2 regions of the Alteromonas fortis genome follow, and region 1 is predicted to be linked to the other one. Evidence: predicted binding sites of a transcription regulator. Region 1 holds the regulator's gene; the other holds the start of a gene.
The links. The regulator FNR, encoded in region 1, switches genes on or off when oxygen is low (the NO sensors DNR and NnrR bind a similar motif). The targets are predictions, from matches to a motif close to TTGATCTAGATCAA.
Positions count from the first base shown of each region.

Region 2: the regulator FNR is predicted to act here: its motif matches at 1,737-1,750, upstream of clpB (ATP-dependent chaperone ClpB).

Region 1 covers NZ_LR812090.1:2,366,488-2,382,893, forward strand. The annotation lists gene PCAR9_RS10145 (c-type cytochrome) at 1-444, shown strand, start outside; gene PCAR9_RS10150 (FMN-binding glutamate synthase family protein) at 666-2,297, opposite strand; gene PCAR9_RS10155 (cation:proton antiporter domain-containing protein) at 2,629-4,200, shown strand; gene bfr (bacterioferritin) at 4,335-4,811, shown strand; gene bfr (bacterioferritin) at 4,811-5,278, shown strand; gene PCAR9_RS10170 (hypothetical protein) at 5,436-5,915, opposite strand; gene ccoN (cytochrome-c oxidase, cbb3-type subunit I) at 6,145-7,578, shown strand; gene ccoO (cytochrome-c oxidase, cbb3-type subunit II) at 7,594-8,199, shown strand; gene PCAR9_RS10185 (cbb3-type cytochrome oxidase subunit 3) at 8,201-8,362, shown strand; gene ccoP (cytochrome-c oxidase, cbb3-type subunit III) at 8,379-9,332, shown strand; gene PCAR9_RS10195 (FixH family protein) at 9,563-10,042, shown strand; gene PCAR9_RS10200 (heavy metal translocating P-type ATPase) at 10,042-12,492, shown strand; gene ccoS (cbb3-type cytochrome oxidase assembly protein CcoS) at 12,494-12,724, shown strand; gene PCAR9_RS10210 (sulfite exporter TauE/SafE family protein) at 12,711-13,370, shown strand; gene fnr (fumarate/nitrate reduction transcriptional regulator Fnr) at 13,416-14,156, shown strand; gene uspE (universal stress protein UspE) at 14,449-15,372, shown strand; gene ttcA (tRNA 2-thiocytidine(32) synthetase TtcA) at 15,606-16,406, shown strand, end outside.
Region 2 covers NZ_LR812090.1:3,030,879-3,047,284, forward strand. The annotation lists gene clpB (ATP-dependent chaperone ClpB) at 1-1,543, opposite strand, end outside; gene pgeF (peptidoglycan editing factor PgeF) at 1,794-2,549, opposite strand; gene rluD (23S rRNA pseudouridine(1911/1915/1917) synthase RluD) at 2,562-3,545, opposite strand; gene PCAR9_RS13075 (outer membrane protein assembly factor BamD) at 3,731-4,495, shown strand; gene PCAR9_RS13080 (ChrR family anti-sigma-E factor) at 4,623-5,366, opposite strand; gene PCAR9_RS13085 (sigma-70 family RNA polymerase sigma factor) at 5,359-5,970, opposite strand; gene PCAR9_RS13090 (LON peptidase substrate-binding domain-containing protein) at 6,089-6,664, opposite strand; gene PCAR9_RS13095 (nuclear transport factor 2 family protein) at 6,922-7,365, shown strand; gene PCAR9_RS13100 (SDR family NAD(P)-dependent oxidoreductase) at 7,362-8,081, shown strand; gene PCAR9_RS13105 (NAD(P)/FAD-dependent oxidoreductase) at 8,093-9,358, shown strand; gene PCAR9_RS13110 (DUF1365 domain-containing protein) at 9,355-10,098, shown strand; gene PCAR9_RS13115 (SAM-dependent methyltransferase) at 10,101-11,357, shown strand; gene PCAR9_RS13120 (flagellar motor protein MotB) at 11,459-12,388, opposite strand; gene pomA (flagellar motor protein PomA) at 12,388-13,149, opposite strand; gene xseB (exodeoxyribonuclease VII small subunit) at 13,550-13,792, shown strand; gene PCAR9_RS13135 (farnesyl diphosphate synthase) at 13,822-14,712, shown strand; gene dxs (1-deoxy-D-xylulose-5-phosphate synthase) at 14,745-16,406, shown strand, end outside.

The DNA.
Region 1 (16,406 bases):
CTTTTTCTTTTTGCCTGCGACCAGGGACCGAAGTCGCCTCGCGGTTTTAGCTTACCGGAAGGTAACATGAAGCAAGGTTATCAGGTATTTAAGAAATATCAGTGCCAAGACTGCCATAGAATAGCTGGGGATAAAGAGCCGGAGGACGCTCAGTATTTAGTGGCAAAGCCCATTCCACTAGGTGGAAGTAGCGGTCGAATTAAGACATATGCAGAGTTAGTAACGAGTATTATTAACCCTTCACACAAGCTTACGCCTCGTCAGCCTGCCAGCTTTACGAGTGAAGATGGAGTTTCATTAATGCGGGTAGTGAATGACGAATTGACGGTTTCTGAACTTATTGATTTAGTTGCATACCTTCAGCCTAAATATAAAGTAGCGCCTTATAGAACCAGTGACTATCGCTTGTATCAATTGCGTATACCCGAAAAGTCCAATGAGTAGCGGCACCATATCTAGTTGCTAATAACCACTAAGCCAAGCCTTCGAATTTCTATGTAATTGAAAAGCTGGCTTAGTGGTGTTTTGTATTGCGCGTTTTGTCTTGCCCGTTATAGGTTGCGCTGTCATTTTGGTTAACTAACAAGGTTACCGGCTTAGCAAAACAATTCCGTGCACAGACTTTTATCCTGCAAACCAGTCATTTGCTTACTCATAAGCAAACACTATGATACGTCCTTCGTTTCTGTTTCTATTTCAGCTAACAAACTACAGGGCATAAAACTTTGGGCGTTTGCTTCTTTTAAATGAAGTTTAAACCTGTCGGGTACATCGTCAGTTAGAAAGCTGCCCGTTTTAACCAGTGGGAAAATTTCGTCATAACGGGCAACATTGCATTGATCAACCCGTCTAAAAATATGGGTACGATTCAGTTCACTGGTTTTAACATGGCCGGTTGACGACAAGATATCCATCAATGCATGAATAGTCTTTTTATGAAAGCGGTACACACGTTCATACTTATCTTCAACGTTTAAACCTTTTGCTAACTTAGGGTCTTGAGTAGCAACACCGGTCGGGCATTTATTTGTATTGCAGGATAACGACTGTACACAACCAAGTGCCAGCATCATCCCCCTGGCGCTGTTACAAATATCCGCTCCCAAGCTCAGATTTTTGGCTAACTGAAAGGCGGTAATAATCTTGCCCGATGCTATTACTTTAATTTTGTCACGCAGTCCAAAACCTGTAAGGCAGTCATCCACAAAAGCGAGTGCTTCACGTAGCGGAAAGCCAATAGAATTAGTATATTCAAGTGGCGCAGCTCCTGTACCGCCTTCGCCGCCATCAACCGTAATAAAGTCCGGTGTAACACCTTTTTCTACCATCGCTTTGCACATAGCAATAAATTCGCTTTTTCTGCCAAGGGCGAGTTTAATTCCCACCGGTTTATAACCACTTAACTCTCTAAGCTGGCTAATGAAATCAACCATTTCTAACGGTGTCGAAAAAGCTTTGTGTCTAGGTGGAGAATCGACTTGGGTACCAGGCTCAACGCCTCTTATTTCAGCTATTTCTGGGGTGTTTTTATATGCAGGAAGAATTCCGCCGTGCCCGGGCTTAGCCCCTTGGCTCAGCTTTATTTCTATCATTTTAACATTTTCGAGATTGGCTTTTTCTTCGAACAAATCAGGGTCGAAACCGCCATCCTTGGTTCGACATCCAAAGTAGCCCGTACCGATTTGCCACACAATATCGCCGCCGTTTTCAAGGTGATACGGGGTCAAGCCGCCCTCGCCTGTGTTGTGGTAAAACTTACCCTTCGCTGCACCTTTATTGAGCGCTAAAATAGCATTTCTCGATAAACTACCAAAACTCATGGCACTGATATTAAGCACACTAGCGCGATACGGTTTTTTACAATGGGGACCTCCAACCAAAACGCGAGGGTCCTCATCCATATCCTCTACTTCTCTGGCGGATAGAGAGTGACCAATCCATTCATAACCATCTTTATAAGTATCTAGTTGGGTGCCGAAAGGTACCGTTTCTCTACTATTTTTTGCTCGTTGATAGACAATAGAGCGAAACATGCGGGAAATAGGCGTACCGCCAGTGTCTGTTTCTATAATGTATTGCTGGATGTAGGGTCTTAAACCTTCTACCGTCCAGCGCACTCTGCCTATTAGTGGGAAGTTTTTCAAGATGGCGTGTTTAGTTTGGAAGGCGTCGTAAAGACCAAAAATCAATAGCGTGACAGATAAAAGCAAAAACCACCACACCGGCGCCCAGAGTAAGCCAATTACTACATTAAAGGCGACCAGCAAGATGAGTATGGTTAAAATAGTTAAACGCATTAAGAATCCTTCTTTAATTCGGCCATATTTAAACTAGATAATATGCCTATAACCCTGTTCAATACACCTCAAACCTAAAACTAGATTCACTTTAAAGCTAAATGATTGATTTAAAGTTTTAATTTATACAATCAGCTCTAAAAAAACACAGGTTACGCGTTACCTTTTTTTTACTATACGATAGTTTTTTAGCTGCGAAAACAAGTCATTACATGCTAGTCTACTAGCATTAAATTAGTGTGTTTACCTACTATCTGTAAATAGTAGGTTATAGATAATGTGACCTGTTAGGGGTAACGGATTTTACGTTCAACATTTTGAAAGGTAATTCATGGAGTATGCATTTCTTCTTTTCGCATTTATATGTGGCTTATCAGTAAAACTAATTGGCATTCCTCCTCTTGTCGGCTATTTGGTTGCAGGTTTTTTATTAAACTTTGCAGGTTACACACTCACTGAAGATTTAACACAAATAGCCAATTTGGGTATTACCATTATGCTATTCACCATCGGCTTGAAACTCAACATCCGTGATTTAAGTCGTCGGGAAGTTTGGGCGGGAAGTGTTTCACATACCTTAATATGGGTGGGCGTTATTACCTGTTGTGTTTATGCAATAGGTGCGGTTGCCGCCAATTTCGTTGACGGACTTACTTGGAAAAGTGCTGCGCTTATCGCTTTTGCACTCAGCTTCAGTAGTACCGTGTGTGTAGTTAAAGTGTTAGAAGAAAGTGGCGAAAGTAAAACACGCCACGGCCGCCTTGCCATAGGCATTTTAGTTATGCAGGACGTTTTTGCTGTTATCTTTCTTGTTGCAGCAACCGGAAAGCTCCCTTCAGTGTGGGCGCTCGCCTTGTTAGCCTTATTCCCAGCAATGCCAATCATCAATAAAATGATTAATAAATCTGGGCACGGTGAATTGCTACCGCTTACAGGGTTTATTCTCGCGCTCGGTGGCTATCACTTGTTTGAGTTAGTTAACATCAAAGGCGATTTGGGCGCACTTATCTTCGGTATCATGCTGGCGCAACACGAAAAAGCGTCAGAACTTGCTAAGTCACTTCTTAGTTTCAAAGACCTATTCCTCATTGGTTTTTTCCTTACCATAGGCCTTACCGCCCTACCCGATCTGAGCATGGTTCTTCTCGCTATTGTGTTCTGCGTGTTTATACCGTTAAAAGCTGCACTGTTTTTTGGCTTATTTACTTCTCTGCGCCTTCGGGGGCGAACTGCGTATTTAAGCAGTTTAGTGCTTTCAAACTACAGCGAGTTTGGGCTTATTGTCGGTGCACTGGCAGTTTCCCTAGGGCTGTTAGAAAACACCTGGCTAGTGGTTATTGCTTTGGCCGTTTCCATCTCATTTGTGATTACCAGCGTGCTTTATCGTAATTCACATTCTCGATATCACAAGCATAAGCACACCATTAAGCGTTTCGAGAAAGAAGAACGTTTAAAAGAAGATATTTATCCGACACTTCATAATGCAGAATTCTTAGTGTTAGGCATGGGACGTGTTGGACGCGGTGCTTTTAATGCACTATCCAAATTAACTGGTGTTAACGTGTGGGGAATGGATGCCGATCGCGTAAAAGTAAAAGAAATGGCAGATGAAGGCTTTAATGTAATTTGCGGCGACGGTGAAGACGTAGATTTATGGGATAATCTAGATATCAAGCAAGTAGAGCTTGTCCTTCTTGCTTTACCTTCTATTCAAGATTCAATCAACATTACGCGACAACTCAAAAACGCAGGTTACACTGGCAAAGTTGCTGCAATTGCGCGCTATGAAGATGAAGTATCTCATCTTTTAGAGAACGGCGTTGATAAAGTGTTTAACTTCTTTACTGAAGCAGGGCTAGGTTTCGCAGAAGAAAGTCTTGCTTACGCCCACACGCAACGGTAATGCTGTTCTAAATGCGAACAATGGATGAATTGAGAAACGTTATCGTTTGTAAGCAACTGTTTTAAAAAGACTTTTTTGACAACCTCACTCATCTAGACTAAACTTCACGCAAATACGTTAATAGGGTTTACACAATGCAAGGTGATAAACAAGTTGTTGCGAAATTGAACGAAGTACTGACAAGTGAACTTACTTCGATAAATCAATACTTTCTGCACGCTCGTATGTTCAAAAACTGGGGTTTTTCTGAACTTAACGAAAAGAATTATAAGAAGTCTATCAAAGACATGAAACAAGCGGACGATCTCATCGAGCGCATTTTATTTCTTGAAGGCCTTCCTAACCTCCAAGCATTAGGCAAGCTATATATCGGTGAAGATACCGTTGAAATGCTGTCATGTGATGCGCGTTTTCAAAAAGAGCAGCTTCCACTACTTCGCGAAGCCATCGCGTTGTGCGAAGAGAAACAAGATTACGTTTCTCGTGATCTTCTTGAAGACCTTCTTGAATACGAAGAAGAGCACCTGGACTGGATTGAAACGCAAGAATACCAAATTGATGCAATGGGTATTGAAAATTACCTACAAGCGCAAGTAATGGGAGATGACTAATGAAAGGTAACCAGGCAATTATCAATGGCTTAAATGAACTACTCTCTTACGAGCTAGCCGCCATGGATCAGTATTTCATTCACTCTCAGATGTACCTAGATTGGGGTTTGAATAAACTTTATGAACGCATTGATCATGAATTTGACGATGAACGCGGTCACGCCACTAAGCTAATTGAACGCATGCTGTTTTTAGAAGGCACGCCTGATATGACAAAGCGTACAGGCTTTAAAGTAGGTAAAGACGTACCTGAAATGCTTGAGAGCGATTTGCGTGTAGAATATGAAGTTGACGCAAAGCTGCGTGAAGTCATCGCACTTTGCGAAACTGAGAAAGACTATGTTACCCGGGACATGCTTATTGTTTTATTAGACGATACAGAGATGGACCATGCACACTGGCTAGAACAGCAGCTGGGTCTTATCAAGCGTCTAGGGCTTCAAAACTATTTGCAGTCGCAAATGTAAGGTATATGCCTAACGCTTCGGCGATCAGTTGACATTTAATAAATAGGCCGCCTAATCTTCGAATTAGGCGGCCTTTTTTATATTAGTCTAATAACACGCTATTAGCTTCACAGCTTTGGTTGCGGACTTTCAGTTTATATAAATGACAATTTTTTAATTACTGTTGGGTGACAAAATACAGATAGCTGGGACTGTCCATACCTTCTACATTCAGTCGCAACTGCCATTTCATCACGGGTTCACTACAGCTACCCAACATAAACCAGCCAGACCACTTTCCTTTACCGTCACTATCTAACAGCACTGGAATTTTGCCCATATACATATTTACGCCTTCAATCCACGCGCTTTCAATATTCTTCCCTTCGGGAATTATAAGTTTAACTGTTACTGATTCTTCGGGTTCTGGCATGGTTGAAAAGGATGCTATCGCAAGCTTTTCATCAATTAAGAATTCGCAAGTTTCATTGACAAAGTTGCAGCTATTTCCTATTCCATTAACGACGCTCGTGTCTTTTAATGCCGATGACTGGAATTTATGTGCAAGGTATACACACACAGCTACGATAATAATAGCCACTAGCGGCAGCTGCGAATGTAAAATTTTTGATCGTTTATTGTTATCGTTATTTAGCATTTCTTAAATTTTGTGTATTTCTTCATTGATGGAGATCAAGCTTACGTAGTTTATGGTATCTTTTTGTAATTAAAAACCTTATCATCCGCGTACCAACTGGCTTGGAGACAATAATTATTACTCTTTCCGAGCTCGGTGTGAAGCGTTATTCCTTAGCTGATACACGTCTCGACCGTACTATTCCGGCAGTTGGAGACCATAGTTCATTTGAAGTGGAAGATTCATTAAAATGAGTGAAATAAGCCAAGCACAACCTGACTACAATTATAAAGTAGTTAGGCAATTTACCATCATGACCATAGTCTGGGGTATCATTGGTATGGGCCTAGGGGTATTCATTGCCGCGCAATTATTTGCACCTATGCTTAACTTTGACACACCATGGCTAACATTCTCACGTTTGCGTCCGTTGCACACTAATGCCGTTATTTTTGCCTTCGGCGGCTGTGCGCTATTTGCAACGTCGTACTACATCGTTCAGCGTACCTGCCAGGTAAGACTGTTCAGTGACAAACTTGCCGCATTTACCTTTTGGGGTTGGCAAGCCGTAATCGTTTTAGCAGTTATCACCCTGCCTATGGGTTTAACTAGCTCGAAAGAATACGCTGAACTAGAATGGCCAATTGATATCCTTTTGGCACTGGTTTGGGTCGCTTATATCATCAACTTCTTCGGAACCCTAGTAATCCGTAAAGTTTCGCACATCTATGTTGCAAACTGGTTCTTAGGCGCGTTCATGTTAACTGTTGCAATTCTTCATATTGGTAACAGCATGGCTATTCCGGTATCTTTCACTAAATCGTATTCACTGTATGCAGGCGCAGTAGACGCTATGATGCAGTGGTGGTACGGCCATAACGCGGTAGGCTTTTTCCTAACTGCGGGCTTCCTTGGTATGATGTACTACTTCGTACCTAAGCAAGCTGGTCGCCCGGTTTATTCATACAGACTTTCAATTGTTCACTTCTGGGCACTGATCTCTCTGTATATCTGGGCTGGTCCTCACCACCTTCACTACACTGCCCTACCAGACTGGACTCAGTCACTAGGTATGGTGATGTCTATTATCCTATTCGTTCCATCTTGGGGTGGTATGATTAACGGTATTATGACGCTATCTGGCGCGTGGCATAAACTTCGCACCGACCCAGTATTGCGTTTCCTTATTGTTTCGTTGTCTTTCTACGGTATGTCTACCTTCGAAGGCCCAATGATGGCAATTAAGACCGTTAACGCACTATCACACTACACTGACTGGACAATTGGTCACGTACACTCTGGTGCACTAGGTTGGGTTGCAATGGTTTCAATTGGTTCAATTTACCACTTAATTCCTGTGCTATTCGGTCAGCGTGCAATGTACAGCACCAAGCTTGTTAATGTGCACTTCTGGTTCGCAACTATCGGTGTTGTTTTATACATCGTAGCAATGTGGATGTCTGGTGTACTACAAGGTCTAATGTGGCGCGCAGTAAACGCTGACGGTACTTTGACCTACAGCTTTGTTGAGTCATTGGAAGCGTCTAAACCTTTCTATGTGGTTCGTTTCATTGGTGGTTGTTTCGTGGTAGCGGGTATGCTTGTTATGGCATACAACACATGGAAAACCGTTCGTGCACCTAAAGGCAGTATCGCTGCAGACCCAGCGACTCAGCCGGCGTAGTAAAGGAGACGAATAATGAAAAACGCACATGAGTTAATTGAAAAGAACGTCGGTCTGTTAACGGTATTAATCCTTATCGCTATCAGTTTCGGTGCCATGGTTCAAATTACGCCGTTGATGTTTCAACAGCAAACCATGGAACCGGTAACAGGCTTACGTCCATATACCGCGCTTGAGCTTGAAGGCCGTGATATCTACATCCGTGAAGGTTGTGTAGGTTGTCACAGCCAGATGATCCGTCCATTCCGCGCTGAAACAGAGCGTTATGGTCACTACAGCGTTGCTGGCGAATCAGTATGGGAGCACCCTTTCCTATGGGGTTCTAAGCGTACTGGTCCTGACCTAGCACGTGTTGGTGGTCGTTACAGCGACGAATGGCACCGAGTTCACCTGCTTAATCCTCGCAACGTGGTACCAGAGTCGAACATGCCAGGTTTCCCTTGGCTTGCGGAAAACACGCTTAATGGCGAGTTAACAGCTGAAAAAATGGAAGTATTCCGTGGATTTGGCGTTCCGTATACCGACGAAGATATTGCGGGTGCGAAAGCGGCAGTACAGGGTAAAACGGAAATGCAAGCCCTTATTGCTTATCTACAATCTCTTGGCACACATTTGAAATAATATGGACCAGGGAATTGTAGGCAGCATTTTTACTGTCATCGTCTTTGTAAGCTTCATCGGTGTTGTATGGTGGGCGTTTAGCAGCCGCAACAAGAAAAAATTCGATGAAGCTGCGAACCTAGTGTTTGCAGACGAAGAAAAAGAAAAATCAAAAGAAGATTAGCAGGAGTCTCGAACTCATGAGTATGTTTTGGACAATTTGGATTTCAGTGATAACCCTAGGGTTGATCATTGGTTGCTACTTCCTTCTTCGCTGGTGCCTGTCTAACAAGACTGGCGTAGCTGAAGGTGAGTCAATGGGCCACGAATTTGATGGTATTGAGGAGTTGAACAATCAACTTCCTCGCTGGTGGACAATTATGTTCTACATGACCATCGTTTGGGGCTTTTTATACCTAGCGCTTTATCCTGGCCTAGGTGCGTATGAAGGTATTTTAGGTTGGAAGAGCTCTAACCAAAATATTCAATCGCTAGAAGAGTCAGCTCAAGCGCGTATTGACGCTAAAGAGCAAGGCTACCTGGTAGAATATGACCGTGAACTAGACTTTGCAGCTGAAAAGTTCGACCCGATCTTTGAAGCGTATGCACAAGTTCCTGTTGAAGAACTGGCTAAAGACCCAGAAGCAAACAAAGTAGGTCAGCGTTTGTTCCTACAAAATTGCTCTCAGTGTCACGGTTCTGATGCACGTGGTCAAAATGGCGGCTTCCCTAACCTAACAGACAACGACTGGTTGTACGGTGGTTCAGGTGCGAAAATCGTAGAAACTCTTACGCTTGGTCGTAAAGCAGCTATGCCAGCATGGCTAGATGCTATGGGTGAAGACGGTATCGAAGAAGTGGTTAACTACGTACTTAGTTTAAGCGGTCGCGATGTGGACCCACAGCTTGCAGAAGCAGGTAAAGCACGTTTCGCAGCGTGTGCGGCTTGTCACGGTATGGACGGTAAAGGTAATCAAGCACTTGGTGCACCAAACCTTACTGACAATATCTGGCTATACGGCGGCAGCCACAGAGCGGTAACAGAAACGCTTACTTACGGTCGTAACGGTGTAATGCCTTCATTCAAGAAAACCTTGGGTGATGACAAAATTCACGTTGTTGCAGCGTATGTTTACAGCCTTTCAAATGATTAATGATTTAAATCATTAAATATCTTAAAAAGCCTCGTTACTACGGGGCTTTTTTTATGAGAATATACAGCCATATAGACAGTGCCATTACGTACAAATTTAGTGCGCTGTAGGTGAGAATTACCAACACCATATTTATCGTTATTATGCAGTTCGAATACGGCTGTCCACTAGTAATAATAGATATGTTGTTAGCGACCTTGCTAGTGAAGTAAAGACGAGTAAATAATTAAATGAATAGACCCTGGTATAAAGAATTCTGGCCCTGGTTTTTAATTGCCGTACCTATCATTACCCTGATCATGGGCGGCGTGTTGTTAAACCTTGCTATTTCTACTGAAGATAGCCTTGTTGTAGACGATTACTACAAAGAAGGTAAAGCAATTAATGCACGCTTGGACAAAGAGGCAATCGCCCGCCGTTTAAATATTACTACCGATTTAACCATCGAAGACGGTAGCATCGCGCTGCAGTTCCATTCAGGCATTCCTCAAGAAGGTAATGCGGTTAAGCTAAGCTTTTATCACGTCACGCTTGAAGAGCGTGATGTCAGCGTTTTACTAAGTCGCGACGCTAACGGTATTTATCGCGGTTTTATTGAAGAAAACCTAGACGGTAAATGGCGCATATCGCTCACACCTATTGATGATAGCTGGAAAATTCAAAACACGGTCTATCTACCCCATACTGGTATAATGAAGTTCAATCCATAATGACAAAGCACGATTGTTACCATTGTGGGCTGCCTGTAGCAGCCGCAGACGATGGGAAATTCACTACTGTCATATTGGGGCAACATCGGGATATGTGCTGCCCAGGTTGTTTAGCGGTAGCTGAAGCTATTGTTAACAATGGTTTAGAAGACTATTACCAGTTTAGGACCGAACCTGCACAAAAATCTGATGACGGTATTTTAGAAACACTAGATAAACTCAAAGTCTATGACGACCCTTCCCTTCAGGAAGAGTTTGTGTTTGAAGAAGGGCAAGATAAGCAAATTCAGCTGACACTTGAGGGTATTACATGTGCTGCCTGTGGCTGGCTTATTGAAAAGCAATTATCGAAAGTTGAAGGCATTAAGCAAGTAGCTGTAAATGTTCAAGAGCGTCGGGCTTTAGTTACTTGGTCACCGTTTCAAATTAAGCTTAGCCAAATTCTCTCTACGCTGAAACGTATCGGCTATATTGGCTCTCCATTTCACCCTGATGAGCACGAAGCCAGCTATAAACGCGAACAAAAGACCTTTCTTAAGAAGTTAGGGCTAGCAGGTATCATGACCATGCAGGTGATGATGCTAATGACGGGGCTGTATTTTGATTGGTTTGGCGCCATCGAATTAGAAACACGACAGTATTTTTACTGGGTTGCCCTTACACTCACCACCCCGGTTGTACTGTATTCTGGTAGCACCTTCTATGTCGGTGCAGCTAAAGCGCTAAGCGCACGAACAGTTAATATGGATGTACCTGTTACGCTTGCCATATTTGGTACCTATATTGCCGGTATTCGCTCTACCATGCTAGAACAAGGCGAAGTGTATTTCGAATCCATTTGTATGTTCATTTTTCTGCTGTTGCTTAGCCGATTCTTAGAACATCGCAGTCGACACAGAGCGGCGCAGATTTCTGCCAATATGATGCAGTATGTTCCTGTGTCAGCGACTAAATTAATGCCAGATGGCAGCGTTACTGAATGCTTAGCAAAGCAACTAAAAGTGAACGATGTAGTGCTAGTTAAGCCCGGTGAGACAATTCCCATTGATGGGCTGGTAACAGAAGGTAACGCTGCGGTTGATGAGTCTATGCTAACGGGTGAATTTAACCCTGTGCGCAAGACAAACAACAGCGTTGTATATGGTGGTACCGTATGTCAGGACGGCAGCCTTACCATTACTGTTACGCAAACACTTAAAAATGCGCTGGTAAATCAAATTGTGAGGCTTCAAGCAAGTGCGATGGCCAGCAAACCCAAGGCCGCGCAAATAGCCGATAATTTTTCTCGATATTTTGTGACTGCGGTACTGCTGATTTCAGCGTTAACCTACACCTTTTGGGCCTATAACGGCAGTGTTGATGCATTTTGGATCACCATTTCGGTGCTAGTAGCAACCTGCCCTTGCGCCTTAGGGTTAGCCACACCATCAGCGCTCACTTGCGCTATGGCGAAATTAAACAGACAAGGCATTTTGCTAAAGCGAGCCGATGCTCTTGAGCAAATAACTGGCATTGACACTATCGCGCTCGACAAAACCGGTACGCTTACACAAGGTAAGTTCACTATATCAAACGCCTGGTATGCTGACGGCGTAGACAGCGACAGCGCGTTTTCCATTGCACGCGCACTTGAATCTCGCTCTGAGCACCCTATTGCTAAAGCCTTTAGCGGGGATAAAGCCTTTAGCGATAATAAGGCCGTTAGCGGTGATAAAACGTCAAACGGCAACACCATACACAAAGTGTCCAATTTTACAGTCACGCCAGGTGGTGGAATTAGCGGTGAAATTAATGACACACTATTTTGCATGGGCTCAGCAGCATTCAGTGTTCACGAATCACAGCAATCATTTATCGAGGGTTACCCCTCGGCTAATGTGTTTCTTACCGTCAAAGGCCGTATTATGGCGGCTTTTGAAGTTCGTGACTCACTGCGTGACGATACCCAAGAAACCCTCGATATATTGGCAAAAAGTCATACCCTAGCTGTATTAAGCGGCGATACACAGCAAAACGTCGACTCCCTAACGAAACCTTTACCAATTTCCACCGCTAAAGGGGGCCTTACCCCAGAACAGAAATACGAAACGGTTCAAGCTATGCAGCAATCGGGCTCCAAGGTAATGATGATGGGCGATGGTATTAATGACGCGCCAGTGCTTGCTAGTGCCGATGTAGCGATAGCAGTAGGTAATGCGACAGATGTTGCGAAGACTGCTGCCGACGTGATATTGCTAGGCGACCAGCTACTTTCTGTGCCGGAGTTAATTAAAACCTCGCACCAAGTGAAACAAAAAATAAGACAAAATATTGGTTGGTCGTTAGGTTACAATGTGCTGATCTTACCCTTCGCCGTAACAGGCCTGCTTTCACCGTGGATGGCGGTTGTTGGAATGTCATTAAGCAGTATCATAGTAGTGACAAACTCTACGCGACTTCTGGGCAAATAGTATGAGCATAATTTACGTTTTAATACCAATCGCGATCATCATAGTAGCTGTGGCAATTGTGATATTCTTCTGGGCGGTTAAAACCAATCAGTTTGAAGATTTAGACCGTCAGGGTTACAGTATTTTGTTTGATGATGACCTTCCGCCTGAGGAAAAAAAGCTCGCTGAGCAACGCAAGCAATTTCAGGATAGTAAAGTAGATAAAAGCCAAGAGTCGCATGGAGGGGATTAATTATTTCTCAGCCTTTCTTATCGGCTTAGCTGGCGGTGTTCACTGCGTGGGCATGTGCGGGGGTATAGTGGCAGCGCTAAGAATGGTGTCACCAAAAGGTGCTTCAGCATTACCCTATACCCTAGCCTACAATATAGGACGTATAGCAAGCTACACCATCGCTGGCGCGCTAACTGGGGCGCTTGGAAAAATAGCCGCCGACTACGTGCCCCTTGCCAACTATGCCCTATCTTTGCTTAGCGGCCTTATGCTGTTGTTGCTAGCCTGTTATTTAGGTAAATGGTGGACGGGTTTAACGGTATTGGAAAACGCTGGAAAAGGATTGTTTTCTAAACTGCAGCCATTATCTAAGCGTTTTTTACCGTTCAAAACCCCTTTTAGCGCTATCCCTTATGGGTTTATCTGGGGCTGGTTACCTTGTGGATTAGTGTATTCAACACTTACTTGGTCTTTGGCTGCGGGCAATGCAGTACAAGGCGCCGCCGTGATGTTTTTCTTCGGTTTAGGTACTTTGCCAACGCTACTCGCAGCAAGTGCAGGCAGTCAGTATATTGTTAGTAGTTTTCAAAACAGTCACGTTAGACAACTCATCGCAGTAATAATGGCCATATATGCAGCCTATCTTATTCATGGCGCAATCGTTTAAAAATAGGTGTATTATTGTCGTGGGGTCTTTATAAGAGCAAGCATTATGAGCAAAGGAAGCCAATTTTCTATTCACTGTCAAAACTGTAGCTTTAGTCACCTGTGTTTACCCGTTGCACTAAACAAAACAGAAATTGAATCTCTTGACGATATAATCGAGCGCAAAAAGCCGCTTCATAAAGGCGATACGCTCATTCAAACTGGCGATAAATTTCGTTCCCTTTTTGCGGTAAGAACAGGTTCTTTTAAATCATTTGTAACTAATCAAGAAGGTGAAGAGCAAATCACCGGCTTCCACTTCCCGGGTGATATTATTGGTTTTGATGCCCTGCGTGAAAGTAAGCATCAAAGTTACACTTCTGCGCTAGAAACCGCCATGGTGTGTGAACTGCCTTATGACACACTTGATGAAATGTCGGTTCAATTTCCCAAACTACGCCATCAGATCATGAGCTTTATGAGCGCTGAGATAAAACAAGATCACGACATGATCATGCTTTTAAACAAGCGTACTGCTGAAGAGCGTTTGCTGTATTTTATATCACACCTTTCCCAGCGTTTTGAAGAGCGTGGCTTTTCGCACAGAGAGTTTCACCTAACTATGACCCGAAACGAAATCGGCAACTATTTAGGCTTAACGATAGAAACCATTAGCCGTCTATTAAGTCGTTTTCAGAAGGAAAACATTATCAAGGTAGACGGTAAATTGATCTCTATTTTGGATTTTGACCGGTTAAATACCAAGCTAGAGGCGTTAAATGGCCCTAGCGTAGTTTGTAACGGTTAATTTATTCTTCTTTTATCTTAAGCGCGCTACATGCGCGCTTTTTAGTTTTAATCTTTAAAATTTCACTGTATTCCCTTAGTGAGTTACACAATATCCATCCATTGAGCATGAAAGCTCCCGTAAAATTCAGTGTAGCCTTTTTTGTTTATCAACGAATTATTTACGCCTTGATCCAAAACAACTCACGTTTTTTTAAATGTCGTTTATAGTTAATGTAAATGGTTTTTATAAACTGTTTTGAAAAAATATCGATGTCGACAGCCATACAAAGCTTTGTAGTTGAGGAGACGTTATGATTGAGTGTAAACGAATTCTTGCCGTGGTGGACGCGGAACGCGACAACCAGCCTGCCCTAAGCCGTGCCTATGAACTTGCATCAAAAACCGGCGCCACGGTTACCGCTATGATGGTGGTATATGATTTGTCTTACGATATGACAACCATGCTTAGCCCCGACGAACGTGAATCAATGCGCGATGCCGTTACAAAAGAACACGCCAAATGGCTATCTGCCCAGCTAAAAGAACAAGGCTTTTCAGAGACCGATATTGTGGTTGAGTGGAACAACCGTGCTTATGAGTCGATTATTTATTACGCCCTTAATAACCAAATCGACTTAGTAGTAAAAGCTACTAAAAAACATGACGACCTTGCCTCAGTGATCTTTACACCTACGGACTGGCACTTAATGCGCAAATGCCCTCGCCCTGTTCTACTCGTGAAAGAACATGATTGGCCAGAAGGCGGTGAAATCATTGCTGCAGTGAACGTAGGGAGCGAAGATGATGAACACGCTGCACTAAACGACAAGCTTACATTAATCGCGAATGACTATGCGTCTTTGCTGAAAGGTAACGTTAATTTAGTCAACAGCTACCCTTCAACACCACTCAACATTGCCATCGAAGTGCCGGAGTTTGACCCAGACACGTATCACGATGCGGTAAAAAACCATCATATGAAGGAAATGCGTAGTCACGCACTCAAATACGGTATACCAGATAATAAATGTGTGGTGAAAGAAGGCTTACCTGAAAAAGTTATCCCACAAGTAGCAAAAACACTCGATGCAGAGTTAGTTGTAATAGGCACAGTGGGACGGGTGGGTATTTCAGCAGCGCTTATTGGCAATACTGCCGAACACGTTATCGATGAACTGAATTGTGACGTATTAGCAATTAAGCCTGATGGATTTGAATCACCGATAACCGTGTAGTTAACGACTTAATTGCGCTTGCATATCAAGACACTTGGTGGCGATAAATGGCGAGTCGGCGATGGGCGTTTTTCATAAAAAACTGCGCATTTAGCGGTTAAAATCTGGGGCTTAGCCACATACGCTTTAATCAGTACTTAACGTTTCTGGATAAATTTAACCACACAGCCATAGTCTCGAAAAGGCGCTTTAATGTATAATGGCGCCTTTATCACAAACCAAGCTAGTTAATTATGAGTTTAGGCACAAGCAGTGCTGACGCGCCGACGTTAAACGCCGCGCAAAGTAAGCAAAAGTACAACTTCAACAAACTTCAAAAACGACTTCGTCGCAACGTGGGTAAGGCCATTGGCGATTTCGGTATGATTGAAAACAACGACAAGGTCATGGTGTGTTTATCTGGCGGTAAAGACAGCTATACCATGCTTGATATTCTATTGTTTTTAAGGAAGATTGCGCCTATTCATTTTGATATTATTGCGGTAAATCTTGACCAAAAGCAACCTGGTTTTCCCGAACATATCTTACCCGAGTACTTAGACAGCATTGGCGTTGACTACAAGATTGTAGAAGAAGACACCTACTCTATTGTTAAAGACAAAATTCCTGAAGGGAAAACGACCTGTTCGCTTTGTTCTCGTTTGCGTCGTGGTATTTTGTACCGTACAGCGAAAGAGTTAGGCGCGACTAAAATTGCATTAGGTCACCATCGTGACGACATGCTAGAAACTTTCTTCTTAAATATGTTTCATGGTGGTAAGCTAAAATCTATGCCACCAAAACTGGTTAGTGATAACGGCGAACATATTGTTATTCGTCCACTAGCTTACTGTAGCGAAAAGGACATTTTGAAATATTCACAAGCCGCTGAGTTCCCAATAATTCCGTGTAACCTTTGTGGTTCACAGGAAAATCTACAGCGTCAGAATATCAAAGCAATGCTTCAAGACTGGAACCGCCGTTTCCCAGGTCGTATTGAATCAATGTTCCGCGCGCTTCAAAACGTGGCCCCTTCACACCTTGTAGACAGTAAC
Region 2 (16,406 bases), 660 kb from region 1:
GCTCTAACTTTGCTTCAAGCTCAGGGATACGGCCGTACTGAAGTTCCGACATACGATTCAAATCAGATGCTCGACGGGCAATTTCTAAATCTAGCTTTGCTTGTTCAAGCTCCCCTTTGATGGTTTGGGTGCCCTGCATGGCATCTTTTTCATCCACCCACACTTTTTCAAGCTCTGCATACTTGGTTTCTGCCTGCTCGCGCTCAAGTTCAATCATTTCAAGGCGCTTATGGCTCGCATCATCTGTCTCTTTAGCAAGCGCTTGCTCTTCCAACTTAAGCTGGATGATACGTCGCTCTAATCGATCCATGTCCTCAGGTTTAGAGTCTATTTGCAATCGAATGCTAGAAGCTGCCTCATCAATAAGATCAATGGCTTTATCCGGCAATTGACGGTCACTGATATAACGATGTGACAAACTTGCCGCTGCGACAATAGCGGGGTCGGTAATATCTACTGAGTGATGGAGCTCATAACGCTCTTTTAAGCCTCGAAGAATAGCAATGGTGTCTTCCACGCTTGGCTCTTCAACCAATACTTTTTGGAAACGGCGCTCAAGCGCTGCGTCTTTTTCAATGTATTGGCGATATTCGTCTAAAGTGGTTGCCCCCACGCAGTGCAGTTCACCACGGGCTAACGCGGGTTTAAGCATATTCCCAGCATCCATGGCACCATCGCCTTTTCCGGCACCTACCATGGTGTGCAGTTCGTCAACAAATAGAATGACGCGGCCTTCTTCTTTAGCCAATTCGTTTAGTACTGCCTTCAAACGTTCTTCAAACTCACCGCGGTATTTAGCACCCGCCACTAATGCGCCCATGTCGAGGGCAAGAACGCGCTTGTTCTTCAAACCTTCAGGCACTTCGCCGTTAATGATGCGCTGTGCTAAACCTTCCACAATAGCCGTTTTACCCACCCCAGGCTCACCAATAAGCACGGGGTTGTTTTTGGTTCTGCGCTGAAGCACCTGAACCGTTCGACGAATTTCGTCATCTCGCCCAATCACCGGGTCGAGCTTGCCCTGTTCTGCTCGCTCAGTAAGGTCTGTGGTATACTTTTCAAGCGCTTGACGTACGTCTTCTGCGTTGGGATCGGTAACCTTTTGTCCACCCCGCATGTCATCTATCGCGCTTTCAATAGCGTCTTTATTGATATTAAGGCTTTTAAGAATTTCACCCAACCGCCCTTTATCCTGAAGAGCCGCTAAAACGAAGATTTCAGAAGTGATATATTCGTCTTTTCGTTGCTGAGCAATCTTGTCGCAAAGGTTAAGTAGAATGCCACTGTCTTTACTTAATTGGACATCGCCACCAATGCCTTCGATTCGAGGTAGGCGTTCAATTGCTTGGCTCAATGCGGAGCGTAGCGCATTGACATTGATGTTTGCTTGATCAAGCAACGGGCGTACTGAACCACCTTGCTGGTTGAGCATGGCAGTCATTAAATGGACAGGTTCAATATATTGATGATCTCGCCCCAATGCGAGTGATTGAGCATCGGATATCGCGAGCTGAAATTTACTGGTAAATCTATCTAGTCTCATAATCTCAACCTAATAAGTGAACAACTATACCTGCGGTAACACGCCGCGGTTACGAACATTTTAACTCTCGCAGAGTAGGTAATGATCTATGCGCAATGGTATTCTTTATGTTCTAGTTATGTAGGCTGCTCAATTGCGATTCAAGTACGAGATTGAAAAGTTAGCCAAAAAGATAACAAATACTGTAGGAATTTTGATGTAGCGCAAATAAATGATGGGATTAAGAACTACTGCCCTTGGGGCCGGGTATCTAAAGCATACCTATTACGCTAACCATTCGCCCAGTTGTGCGTTTGTTTTGGTGAGTAGCTCTTCGATGCGAATAGAAGCGTCGCTCGTCAGTGTAAGTACACAGGTTACTTTGCGTAATATCTTCAACGCCAGTTTGCTGCAATTGCATCTGTGCTACTAGAGGTAAATCTAATAAGTACTTCCCTTTATTAGTACCATTGGCAATAGCGCCATCTATGTGGCTAAATTTACTTGCCAACTGTGCATCTACTTCATAGCAAGCGCCGCTAATTGCAGGTCCTATCCACGCTATGAGCTTATTAGCATTACAGCTAAAGTGTCCAACGGCATTGGCGATAATGTTTGTTTCAAGACCTTTCCAGCCGGCATGCACTGCAGCTACTTGTTCACCACTTTCATCACACAACAAGATGGGCACACAGTCTGCGGTCATCACCGCACAAAAGTGTGACTTGGAAGAAGAGTACGCTGCATCCGCAGTGGTATCCACGCTTGGCAGAGACACTACGCGATTACCGTGTACTTGCTCTAGCCACGTTATCTTTTCGCTGTGTGGGATCAGGCTTCTATTGGCTTTAACTAATAAAAGGTCATCCCCCACGTGTGCACCAACATTTAGACCTGCAAAATCCCCCATACTACCGCCCCCCAATCTTGTCGTTGTATATGCGACAATGTTAGAGGGGCATGACCATGCCGGACTGATTAAATCCAACGATGACGTAATAGGTGAATTTGCAGCTGAAAATGTCATAGTGTCATCTGCTTAAAGCATATCTTGCGGGTTGTCTGCAGAGTCTTTCTTCACCGCCTTAAGCAAGTCTTGCATATCTTGAGGCAGAGGTGCCTTCCAGGTCATCCACTCTTCGGTCTCAGGATGGAATAGCGATAGCTGAGCGGCATGTAACGCTTGTCGCTGGAATCCGCGAAGTGCAGCAATAAATTCCTCAGACGCACCTTTAGGTAAACGCGGACGCCCGCCGTACACCTGATCGCCTAACAGCGGATGCTTTATATGCGCCATATGTACGCGGATTTGGTGCGTACGACCGGTTTCAAGCTTCAAACGCAAGTGAGTATAAGCGCGGAACTTTTCAATAACGCGATAATGCGTTACTGCTGGTTTACCCATTTCGCGAACTGCCATGTGCGTGCGCTTTGTGGCATGCCTGCCGATAGGTTCATCTACAATACCACCCGCAACCATAGTACCTAAAGCGATGGCTTCATATTCACGGCTCATCTCACGGCGCTGTAGCTGATCCACAAGGTGCGTTTGCGCAGGTATTGTTTTTGCTACTACCATCAGACCCGTAGTGTCTTTGTCAAGACGGTGGACAATGCCTGCTCGGGGAACTTTGTCAATTTCAGGATAGTGATTTAGCAATGCATTAAGCACTGTACCGCTTGGATTTCCCGCACCTGGATGCACGACCAAATCAGCAGGTTTATTTATAACTAAAATATGCTCATCTTCGTAAACAATATCTAGCGCAATGTCTTGCGCAACACTTGTTACCTGCACGTCCATTTCGGCTTGTACAGTAATGAGTTCATCCATTTGCATTTTGTGTCGTGGAACGGTGATTACTTCACCATTTACCGAAACATTCCCGTCTTGAATCCAAGTTTTTAACTTAGAACGAGAATATTCAGGGAACAAATCAGCCAAAACCTGATCTAAGCGTAAACCAAAATGCGCAGCTTCCGTTGAAGCTTCTAATTGTATTGTGTTCGGCGACTGTGTCATAACACCATTGATTACGTCTAAAAAAGGGTATTATAACAAGTATTCACGCTGTACACTGCCTTGTTTACGTTTTTGTATGGTTTTTCTCGTCGTTAGTACGTTAGAATGCAATTAAAGTGTTGTTGTTTAACACATGAGCTTAGACAGCGAAGTATTAAACTGTTTAGCAGGAAAATAGAATTATTATGAAATCATTTCGTCTACTGGCTCCCGTTTTATTGGGCGCTATGGTATCTGTCGCAGGATGTAGTTTTTCAGATAAAGAAGAGAAAGCCGTTTTAGCTAACATGGGTGCACAGCAACTGTATGACAGAGCAAAGCAAAGCATGGAAGTCGGTAACTTTAGCGCTGCTGCTCAAACGTTAAGTGCGCTAGATTCCCGTTACCCGTTTGGACCACTGTCTCACCAAGTACAGCTAGATCTTATTTACAGCTACTACAAGTCGGGTAAGAATGAAGAAACACTTGCCACTATCGACAGATTTATCCGTCTTAACCCTAATCATTCGGATGTTGACTACGCATATTACATGCGTGGTTTAACTAACATGGAATCAGACAGTAACCTATTCCAAGAGTTAATGAACATCGATCGTACTGATAGAGACCCATCAAAATCTCGCGCAGCGTTTGAAGACTTTCGTCGTTTGATTCAGCAGTATCCTGATAGCAAGTATGCGGCTGATGCGAAGCAGCGTATGGTTCATATTAAAGACCGCTTGGCACGTTATGAAATTGCAATTGCACGTTTCTACATGAGAAGGGAGGCGTATGTTGCTGCTGCCAACCGTGGTCGCTATGTTATTGAGCACTTCCCGAACACTACGCAGGTCCAACAAGCCCTGGAAATTATGGTTTCAAGCTATGAACAGCTTGGTCTAACTGAGCTTCGTGATAACGCCATGAAGACACTTAGACTTAACTATCCGGATAGCGAGTTTATTAGCTAGTCTAAGCAAGTTCGAAGCGCGAACGACTATTGAACATTAATATTTAAAACGAAAAAACGCACTTAAGTGCGTTTTTTGTTATTTAGCGATTGTAAGCAAAGAAGCAGACAAGCAATTGTTTTAAACCTTAGCGGAAGAAGAGATGGCTAAATGGATTTAATAGTCTCGCTAAACCGGAAGTAAAGTGTAGTGGCTGATCTACAATACTAAATACTAAGCAACCGTCTTTTCCTTCAGCCTTGGGCGTATGGGTCTTTTCACCATCCATGAAAATAAAGTCGCCGGTATCATAGCGGCTAAGTCCATCGCTAAATTCACCATCAATAACTAGCGTGTATTCGGTTCCTCGATGAGTATGCTCTGGCACACTACCGCCACCGCCCATAAATATAAAATTGGCTACACCCTGATTACCTAAATCAACTGGGGCCTGCCATAGCTTACCGACTAAACTAGACCAGTTCCCGGTCTTGTCGATATACCGGTGAAGGGTTCTAGGCAAAGTAAACGTCCTGCCATCCAATTCAATAGTATTTAATTTTTCTGATTTAGATGGTGCAAGAGGCTTTTTAAAAGATTCTCGATATTCAGAAACACCAGCAGTTTCAACACTGCCGTCAGCGATTTGTGGGAGTTGTGTAATTTGTGAAAACATATCGCCAAACTGAAGGGAAGCATCAGAAGCCGCGAAAGCATTTTCGCTTACAGATGACACCATTTGTGCCGCTAAGCTTTCTGTCTCAATCTCAACAAATCGTTGGCATTTCGGACACATATCACAATGTGCTGAAACCATTAAAGATATAGCAGGTGACAGCGTGCCCTCAACGAAATCTCTAAGTTGTTGGGCACTGGGATGAAACCTAATCATTATCGTTTAACATGACCTTTAATCGTTGAAGCGCCAAACGCGTGCGTGACTTTACCGTCCCTAACGGAATGGAAAGTTCATCGGCAACTTCCTGTTGAGACTTGCCATCAATGTAGATAGCTTCAACTACCGCTTTTTGTTTTACCGGCAGTGATTCAAACAAGTGACCAATTTGCTCTAAAGTAACTTGCTCGTCAAGTGGCGCCTCATTAGCATCTGCAGTTTGCTCACAAAGCACTGGCCACAGGTCATCAGAGCATACGTCTTCTTTTCGGTTCTGCAACTTACGCAACATATCAAAGCGTATGTTACGCGCAATTGTGAATATCCATGTCGATGGAGACCCTTTCTCAGCGTTGAAAAGGTGCGCTTTTTGCCAAACATTTGACATAGTATCTTGCACAAGCTCCATAGCTAACGCTTCATTACCCATTTGTTTTAAAGCATATGAACGTAAGCGAGGTGCGAAGTAATTAAATACTCTAGCAAAGGAGCGTTTGCATCTGGCGTCAGCAACCGCCACTAGGTAATCAGACATTTCAGTAGCACATTCTTTAGGTTTGATTGTGCTGTTGCTTTGTTCCAAAGGAATTCCAACTAACATAAGATTCGTCCGCTTTTCCGTTTTGGTTGTATCATTCTACGACGTTCTGACTTAAAACGTTTGCGAAAAACGCAAATGTTGGATTACGAATTTGTAATGTCAACTTCAACTCTCAAAACTAGGCAATCAGTGCAGAAAGATAATTTACCAAACTAGTACATTCTCTTTGTGCTAAAAAATGCTGTTTTTGCGAGCCATCCACTGGCAGTAACTCCAACCATCTATTTAATACCCAGTTGGGACAATCAAATTTTGGTGAGTCGTATAACGACGCCAGTTCTTCGTAATTTCCAAATATTTCTTTAAGCCGCTCGTCCATAGGCGCTATTTGTTGAGGGGCCAAATCGCATTTCCAAGGCGCTAACACCTTACAACTTCCAGTGCGAAGACCGTCTTTTTCGACTTCAATGCTACTTACCTCAACTAAGTGAGAACCAGCAACCTTTATGCCAAGCAACCCATCGTCGAGCATATCAAAGTCAACAACCTGTGCGTATGTCCCTATTTTATGGATATGTTCATTTGAATCTTTGTCACCGTTTGCATTTAGCATACACATCACAAAGCCTTTATTTTCGGCACATGCCTGCTTAACCATACGCACATACCTAGGCTCAAAAATACGCAACGCCATTCTGCCTTCAGGCAAAAGATGCGCAGATAAAGGAAATAAGGGAAAACGTTCTACACTCATACTCAACACTTCCGAAAACACGAAAATACTTACGCGACCGAGTACAAATAGGATCGAATGGGAAAATTTTTCACAGATAAACTGAAAAACATGATCTTAAGTTCAGCAATTAATGTAATTTAGATTTTGTATAAAAATACTAACAGATTTGATATCAGAGACTTGCAATCGATAATCAAAAAATGGTCGAGAGATTAAAAGAAAGTCACAACTTATCTGTCAACCGGTACCTAATATTTTAACGTGAAGGATGCTATATGGATGTCATCGCGCGCTTTTGTAAAATTTACACAGATATATGTCAGATATCTCCAGATGACTTGGAAGACATCTATGCCAGCGATATTACATTTATCGATCCCATCACTGTGCATAACGGAATAGACGAAGTTAAAAGCTACTTTTCTAACCTTCTTACCCAGGCCGAAACGTGCAAGTTCGATATAGCGAACATTTTCCAGTGCTCTGTACAAAATAACCAAAGTCAATCCGAGGTGACTCACGTCATAAACTGGACAATGACCCTCGTCCTCAAAAACAAGACTAAAAAGATAACGCTAGACGGTACAACGCAACTTGGCGTTGCCGATGACATCATCATTTACCACAAAGATTATTACGACTTGGGCAAAATGGTTTACGAGCACGTACCTATCTTAGGTTTTATAATCAAAAAGATAAAAGGGAAGCTGGCAAAATGAAGAGTATCTTAATTACTGGCGCAACATCTGGAATAGGTAAGGCATTAGCAATCAAGTGTGCAGATAATGGGTATAATGTCATTGCCTGTGGACGAAACCAAGATGCCCTCGATGAGCTTAGCAAACATAGTAATATTAGCGCTTGTCAGTTTGATGTGTCAGATGTGGAAGATACAAAGCGAGCATTAGCAAATGTTAAGTTCGATATTGCTGTACTTAATGCTGGTACTTGTGAGTATGTCGACCTTGAAGATTTCGAACCAGACATGTTCCGCCGCGTTTTCGAGCCTAATTTTTTCGGAGTAGTCCACTGTGTTGATGCGCTTCTCCCGAGATTAAAAGATGGCGACAAGCTAGTGATAGTCGACAGTATGGCCCGTCTATTACCTTTCACACGCACGCAAGCTTATGGTTCTAGTAAAGCTGCCCTTCATTATTTTACGAAGTCTTTAGAAGTCGATCTTCACCATAGAGGTGTGAAAGTACAGGCAGTATCGCCCGGTTTCGTTGAAACACCTTTAACCGACAAGAACGACTTTGAAATGCCGATGAAAATTAGCGCTGAAGAAGCCGCTGAGGCCATGCTAAAAGGAATAGAAAGTAACAAGCAAACCGTTTTCTTTCCTCGCTTCTTTGGGTTTATTCTGCGATTTATGCACATATTGCCGACGCCAATTCAAAAGCGCTTATCCGTGGCCATGCGAAAAAAACAATAAGAGAAGTAAGAATGAATAATAAGATTGCCATAATAGGCACAGGTATTTCAGGGTTGACCTGCGCACACCTTTTAAATAGACAGCATGACATCACCGTTTACGAAGCGAATGACTACATTGGCGGTCACACGGCAACAAAGAAAATCGATGATAACGGCCAGACACATCATATTGATACGGGTTTTATCGTCTTTAATGACTGGACTTACCCGAACTTCATAAAGCTTATTACTCAGCTAAACGTTGACTACCAACCAACAGAGATGAGCTTCTCTGTTATGAGTAAAAAAGCAAACCTAGAATACAACGGTAATAACTTAAACAGCTTATTTGCACAGCGACGTAACATTCTTCGACCTAAGTTTTGGCGCATTGTTAGAGACATACTGACGTTCAATAAAGCGTGTAAAGCCATGGTGGCTGATAAGCGCGACACGTCTTCGTTAACGCTGGAAGATATTATTAAAGAATTAGGGCTAAGCGACGATTTCGCGCGCTACTATATACTACCTATGTGCGCAGCAATTTGGTCTAGTAGCCTCGAACAGACGAGGAAGTTTCCGTTAACCTTCTTCCTGCAGTTTTTTAATAACCATGGCCTGCTCAATATTACTGACCGACCACAGTGGTACACAATTAAAGGTGGCTCAAGCCAATATATCCCCCCACTGATTGCGCCTTTTGAGTCTAAAATTAAATTATCCACGGCGGTAATTTCTGTGGTCAAAAGCGATGATAAGTGGGAAGTTACCGATTCATCTGGTGCAGTTGCGACCTTCGATCATGTCGTGTTTGCGTGTCACAGTGACCAAGCGCTAAAAATGATTCATTCTCCTACTTCACTGCACAAAGATATTCTAGGCAATATTCCCTATGCGGAAAATGATGTAGTAATGCACAAAGACACTGACCAATTACCTAAAAGGAAGTTGGCGTGGGCTAGTTGGAATTACAGCTTAAAAGAAGACGCAAGCGAGGAAGCCCGCCCCGCTTCTGTCACCTACAATATGAACATTCTCCAGCGATTAGAAGCAGAGAATACTTATTGTGTAACGCTGAATAATACGCCTGAAATCGACGAAAAGAGTATTTTGCGAAGCTACCAATACGCGCACCCGCAGTATAGTGCCAACATGGTTGAAGCGCAGTCACGAAGAAATGAGATTTGCGGAGTAGATAACTTACATTTCTGTGGTGCCTACTGGTACAACGGTTTCCATGAAGACGGCGTTACCAGTGCACTAGACGTTTGTGCTCGTTTTGGTGAAGCCCTGTGATAGAAAGCGCGATATATAAGGGCAAGGTATACCATCAACGTTTCAAGCCTACCCAACACAAGTTTGACTACGACATTTATCTGTTTTGGTTAAAACTTGAAAGCGACGAACTTAACGAGCTATCGGATACGCTGAAGTATTTTAGCGCGCATTCCAAAGCACGAGTTCGATTCAAGCGAGAAGACTATTTAGGCGACGCTTCTATTCCTTTGAAACAAGCCGTGTTGCAAAGAATGACCGAATTAAATGATGGTAAGGCGCTAAGCGGCGACGTTTTCATGCTTGGCCAATTACGCATGTGGGGGCTTTATTTTAGCCCGGTGAATTTTTATTACCTTCGCAACGCAGAGGGTAAATACACCCATATGCTTGCCGAGGTTAGCAATACTCCTTGGAATGAGCGCCATCACTATCTTGTAAACCTAGACAGCCAAGCCGATACGCCTAAGGCTTTTCACGTGTCGCCTTTTAACCCTATGGATATGACCTATAAATGGTCGATTTCCCAGCCTTCGTCTAGACTTTCTTTAGCGATGGATTGCGTAAGAGAAGACAAAGAATTTAGCGCTGGGATTAATTTGACCAAATTTACTTTAGATAATGCGAATCTATCTGCTGCACTTAAACGTATACCCAGTATGACAATAAAAACCGTGGCCGGAATCTATTGGCACGCGCTTAAGCTATTGCTAAAACGAACGCCACTATATACACACCCAGAAAAGAGTCAGGAACAATAACAATGTCTTTCGGTGAATCTGTACTACTGACCACCTCAGAGGTCTCTTTTGTAGATAAAACTTGTAGAACACTATTTTTGAAGTGTTTAAATCAGCTTCCATTTGGTCGCTTAACTATCCAAGAAAACGGCGATGTCGTTGCGCGTTTCGGCACAGACGAAAGCGACCTGCGCGCTACGGTAAATATCAAAGATGTGCAAGCCTATCGACAGTTGTTACTTGGCGGCAGTGTGGGGGCTGGCGAGGCGTACATGGATGGTTTGTGGGACAGTGACGATGTAACAGCCGTAGTAAGGATTTTCGCACGGAACTTACCCACCCTAGATGAGTGGGAAAATAAGTTCAAGTGGCTGACCATGCCCATCAATAAAATTCAACATTTTGCGCGTCGAAACACAAAAGACCAAGCTAAAAAGAACATTGAAGCGCATTATGACTTGGGCAATAAGCTTTACACCCGCTTTCTTGATCCAACAATGATGTATTCATCAGCAATATACCCAGATACAAATGCAACGCTAAACGACGCGCAGAATTACAAATTAAAAGCCATTTGTGACAAATTACAACTTTCTGAAGCAGACCACCTTTTAGAAATAGGCACTGGCTGGGGCGGCCTAGCTGTTTTTGCGGCAAAACATTACGGCTGCAACGTAACAACAACCACCATTTCAGAAGAACAGCACGCTTGGGCAAAGGACTGGATTGCACGAGAAGGTCTAGAAAGTAAAATTACGTTACTTAAAAAAGATTATCGTCTACTCGACGGTAAATACGACAAGCTGGTTTCCATTGAAATGATTGAAGCGGTTGGCAAACAGTATTTAGGTAACTTTTTCGAAAAATGTGCTTCTCTTTTGAAAGACGACGGCCTTATGTTGCTTCAGTCGATAACCATTGACGATAGACGTTATGATAGCTACTCAAACAGCGTAGACTTCATACAGAAATACATTTTCCCGGGTGGTTTTTTACCATCGCAATACCAGCTAAATGCCCATCTTAAAAAATACACGAACATGATGATCCGTGATTTACACGATATTGGTGTGGACTATGCAAAAACCCTTAACCACTGGTATGAAGCATTTATCGCGGCGAAAGATGAATTACTAAATGATGGTTACGACGAACGCTTTATGCGTATGTGGACCTACTACCTGAAATACTGCGAAGGTGGCTTTCTAGAAAGAACTATAAGTACTGTACAGCTTGTTATATCTAAACCTCAATACAGAGAGGAATTGGCTAGAGTTTGATTCTCGTTGTTGTGTGAATATCCAGTAAGCAATTTGAAACCAAAAAAGCGGTGCCATATGGCACCGTTTTTTGTGGATATTGCATTTCAAAGGAGTAACGCTTAATCGTCTACCACTGATATAGGTTTGGATATCATTGGTTTACCTTGGTTAATATTAATCTCCACTCGGCGATTCTTAGCTCTATCACTTGCAGTCGTGGCATTTTCGACAATAGGATTAGTATCTGCTTTGCCTACAACAGACATACGGCTTTCATCAAACCCAGGTGCTGTACGCATGGCTTCGGCCACCGCGACGGCGCGTTGTGACGACAAATCCCAGTTCGAGCGATAAAGCTCATTGGCAATATGCTGTCCGTCACTATGGCCAGAAATCTCAATTTCACCAGGCACATCCGCTAACAATGAACCAATTTTTCTTAATACGGGCTGAAATTGTGGCTGCAAGAAAGCAGACCCGGCTGAGAAGGAGCCATTCTCGCGAATACGAATGGTAAGCTGTTGCCCCAGCGACTCCATCTCTACCGAGCCATCTAAAATTTGCTTTTCCAATTGTTGGGCCACCTTTTTCATCAACTCAGCCATTTGAGATTGATCAGTGCTTTGCTCAGCAGATGAAGATGACTCAGTAGCCGTTTGTTGAGACTGACCGCCGCGTTGTTCGCCACGCTGCTTTTGCCTTCCGCCGGCCGAATCCTCGTTTCCTGCCTGAAACTCTAGCATCTGCTGTGTCATTTCGTTGGTTTGCTGTTGTATAGATTCAATTGGAGTAGGATCAGGCTTACCAGGTCGAAACTCCATAGCTATTACACTGGTTCCCTTTGGAATATCTTTTACTTCGATTTTGTTTTGTACACCGAAAGCGAACTTCATCGAACCCGCAATCTGCTTAAATTTAAGTACATCCATCTCTGAAAATGAAAGCAGAAGTACAAAGAAGCACATTAGCAGTGACATCAAGTCTGCGAAGGTTCCCATCCAAGCTGGAAGCCCCTCGGGGGGGCATTTTGGGCATTCTTCTTCTGCCATTACTCTTCCTCTGCGCTTCCGCGTTTACTCGCCGCCAGGTAGTTTTTCAATACGCCTTCAATAACTCGCGGGTTTTGACCGTCAGCTATACCGACAATACCATCTAGAACAAGGCTCTGATTTAGCTTTTCTTCCCCCGCTCGCACAGACAGCTTGAATGCTATTGGCAAACAGATAACGTTGGCGAAAAAGGCACCATAAAGCGTTGTGAGTAGTGCTACCGCCATTGCGGGGCCGATAGCTTTCGGGTCATCCATGTTCGATAGCATGGCAACCAAACCAATCAAGGTGCCGATCATACCCATGGCGGGTGCAATATCGCCCATACCTTTAAAAAACGAGGCGCCGAAATCATGTCGCTCTGACGTCATAGAAATATCTTTAGCGAGCGTCTCTCTAACCACCTCAATATCGTGGCCATCAACCAGCATATCTACGCCCTTTTGCATAAATTCGTTCGAGATTTCCGCTTCCTCTAAAGCCAAAAAGCCACCTTTTCGCGCCGCATCCGCCATCTCTACGATTTTCTCAATAAGCTCTTCTGGCGATTCAATCTTAAACATGAATGCTTTACCAGCAATCTTACCCGCACCGAAGAATTGACCTAAAGTAAATTGTGACAAGACAACAAACAAAGTCCCACCAAACACGATCAATATCGATTGGACGTCGATGAACATGCCTAAGCTGCCGCCTAGAATCATAGCCATAACTATGAAACCAATGGCGCCCAACATACCTATGACGGTTGCTAAATCCACTCACTCTTCCCCATTTATGCGCAGTCAGTGCTGTTAATCTACAAATATTCTATCGGCAACGGATAAAAATACTAAAACGACATTATTGAAAAATATCATATTTATTTGTTTTTTATTAAGTGTGACTTTAAAAAACCTTGTTTAAAGGTTTTCTATCTATCTACCATGCTTATAGGGTTCGCTTATCTATCAGAACACGCATACACTTGTTTATTTAAAGTAATGTAGTCACTTATTTCGAATATAGCACAATATCTTCATATTCAACGTGGTCAACTGCATGAAAAAAAAGCTATATTACTGTGATATAGGCGATATACGGACAAACCATTTGACCCTTGTGCGGCCCTCGGTTAATGTGCGCGGTACACGTATTTTGGCCAATGTATTGAGTGTTTTTATGACGACAGAAAAAGCATCAGCGTCTTTTGAAGAAACTTTATCAGAACTAGAAGCTATCGTTAACGAAATGGAAAACGGTGATCTGCCGCTTAATAAAGCACTGGAAAAATTTGAACGAGGTATAGCATTATCTCGTCAAGGCCAGCAATCACTTGAAAACGCCGAGCAAAAAGTAAAAATACTGCTTAGTGAACAAGGCGAAGAAACGCTTCAAACTCTTCCTGAAAGTGAACAGCCTTAAAACGTTCATTTTTAACTTACAGGCGACCTATGAATTTTTCTGCTTTGCATCAGCAAGTAAAACAGCAAACTGATGCATCCCTTCTTACCTTAATTGATGATTTACCCGATTACGCACCGCGCCTTAAGGATGCGATGCGTCACGCATTGCTTGCGGGTGGTAAGCGTATGCGTCCTCTACTAGTACAGGTTGTAGGAAACACGCTAGACGTGCCTAAAAAAGATCAGATGGCTATAAGCATGGCTATTGAGTGCGTGCACGCCTACTCGTTAGTTCATGACGATTTACCAGCCATGGACGATGATGATTTACGTCGTGGAATGCCAACTTGTCATATCGCCTTCGATGAAGCTACGGCTATTTTAGCGGGGGATGCTCTGCAATCTCTTGCATTTACTGTACTAGCTGATGCTCCTTTAAGCGTATTTGCCGAAACCAAGCGCGGACAACTGTTGTCTGTACTTGCTAAAAGTGCAGGATATGTAGGAATGTGTGGTGGCCAGGCAATTGATTTGGCCAGTACAGGTGAGGCCATCTCGTTAGAAGAACTAAAACAGCTCCATAGATTAAAAACCGGAGCATTGCTAAAAGCCTGTGTTGAAATGGTTGCTATTGTCAGTGAAGGCTTATTGCCACAAACTAAAACTGACTTAATGGCTTATGCCGCCGATATCGGGCTAGCTTTTCAAGTTCAAGACGACATTTTGGACGTTGAAGGCAGCAGCGAGAAGTTAGGTAAACCGGCAGGGTCGGATGAAGCATTGGGTAAAAACACGTTTCCCGCCAAGCTTGGAATGGCTGGCGCTAAACAAGAATTAGAAATGCTTCACAATAATGCACTTCAAGCATTGACGCGTTTACCCTACAATACTGACAGTTTAATTGCGTTTAGCGAGCTTTTGGTAAAACGCGACCATTAGCCACGCGCCATGTTGAAAAAGATAATAAGTACATGAGTTTAGATCTCCAACATTACCCAACGCTTGCGCTTGCGCAAACACCTGAAAAATTGAGGCAATTGCCCCAGGATAAATTACGCGAGCTCGCCGATGAATTACGTGAGTATTTACTTAACAGTGTAAGTCAAACGAGTGGTCACTTCGCTTCGGGCTTAGGCACAGTAGAGCTCACCGTCGCGTTACATTATGTGTACAACACACCGTTTGACCGTTTATTGTGGGACGTAGGGCATCAAGCCTATCCTCATAAGATTCTTACTGGCCGTGCAGAGCGCATGAGTACCATCCGTCAAAAGAATGGTCTGCACCCTTTCCCATGGCCGCCTGAGAGCGACTATGACACCTTTGCTGTGGGTCATTCTTCTACATCGATTAGCGCGGCGCTGGGCATGGCCGTAGCGGCAGAAAAAGAAGGTGAAGATCGCAAAGTGGTTGCCGTTATCGGCGATGGCGCAATGACCGCAGGTATGGCGTTTGAAGCCCTTAACCACGCAGGTGACATCAAAAAAGATATGGTGGTTGTACTTAACGACAACGAAATGTCCATATCTGAAAACGTAGGGGCGTTAAACAGCCACCTAGCCCGCTTGCTAACGGGTAATTTTTTCAATTCAATTCGCGATGGCGGCAAAAAGCTGTTAAGCAATGTACCACCTATTAAGGAATTCGCTAGCCGTGCAGAAGAGCACCTTAAAGGTATGGTTGTGCCCGGTACTATCTTCGAAGAGTTGGGCTTTAATTATATTGGTCCTATCGATGGTCACGATGTGAACGCTGTAGTCGATACCCTTCGCAATATGCGTAACTTTGAAGGTCCTCAGCTTTTACATGTTGTGACAAAGAAAGGTAAGGGCTATGCCGTTGCTGAAGAAGACCCAATTAAGTTTCACGCGGTGCCAAAATTTAACCCAGCAGATAACGCTCTGCCAAAGTCGAAGCCCTCTGCCCCAACCTACTCTGCTATTTTTGGAAAATGGCTATGTGATATGGCCGCGCAAGACCCAAAATTAATGGCTGTGACACCTGCTATGCGTGAAGGTTCTGGTATGGTTGAGTTTTCTCAGCGTTTTCCCGAACAGTACTTCGATGTTGCCATTGCCGAACAGCATGCTGTGACCTTTGGTGCCGGTCTTGCCAAAGATGGTATGAACGCGGTTGTTGCGATTTATTCATCGTTCCTTCAGCGCGCATACGATCAGCTTATCCACGATGTGGCAATACAAGATTTGCCGGTATTATTTGCTATAGACAGAGCGGGTATCGTGGGCGCCGATGGCCCTACTCACCAAGGCGCGTTTGATATTGCTTTCCTTCGCTGCATTCCAAATATGGTCGTTATGGCACCGTCAGACGAAAATGAATGTCGTCAAATGCTTTATACAGGCCATAAGCTACAAAAGCCTGCTGCAGTGCGCTACCCTCGTGGTGCAGGCATGGGGATTACACCAGATGAGGCGATGACGGCACTTGAAATAGGTAAATCACGTACCTGTCGAGAAACCTCTAAAGATAAATCTGAAAGCGTTGCTATTTTGAACTTCGGCTGTTTATTGCCCTATGCACTAGAAGCAGCAGAAGCTATTGATGCAACGGTTATCGACATGCGCTTTATAAAACCACTAGATGGCGATGCCGTTTTAAAAGCGGCCAGTGAA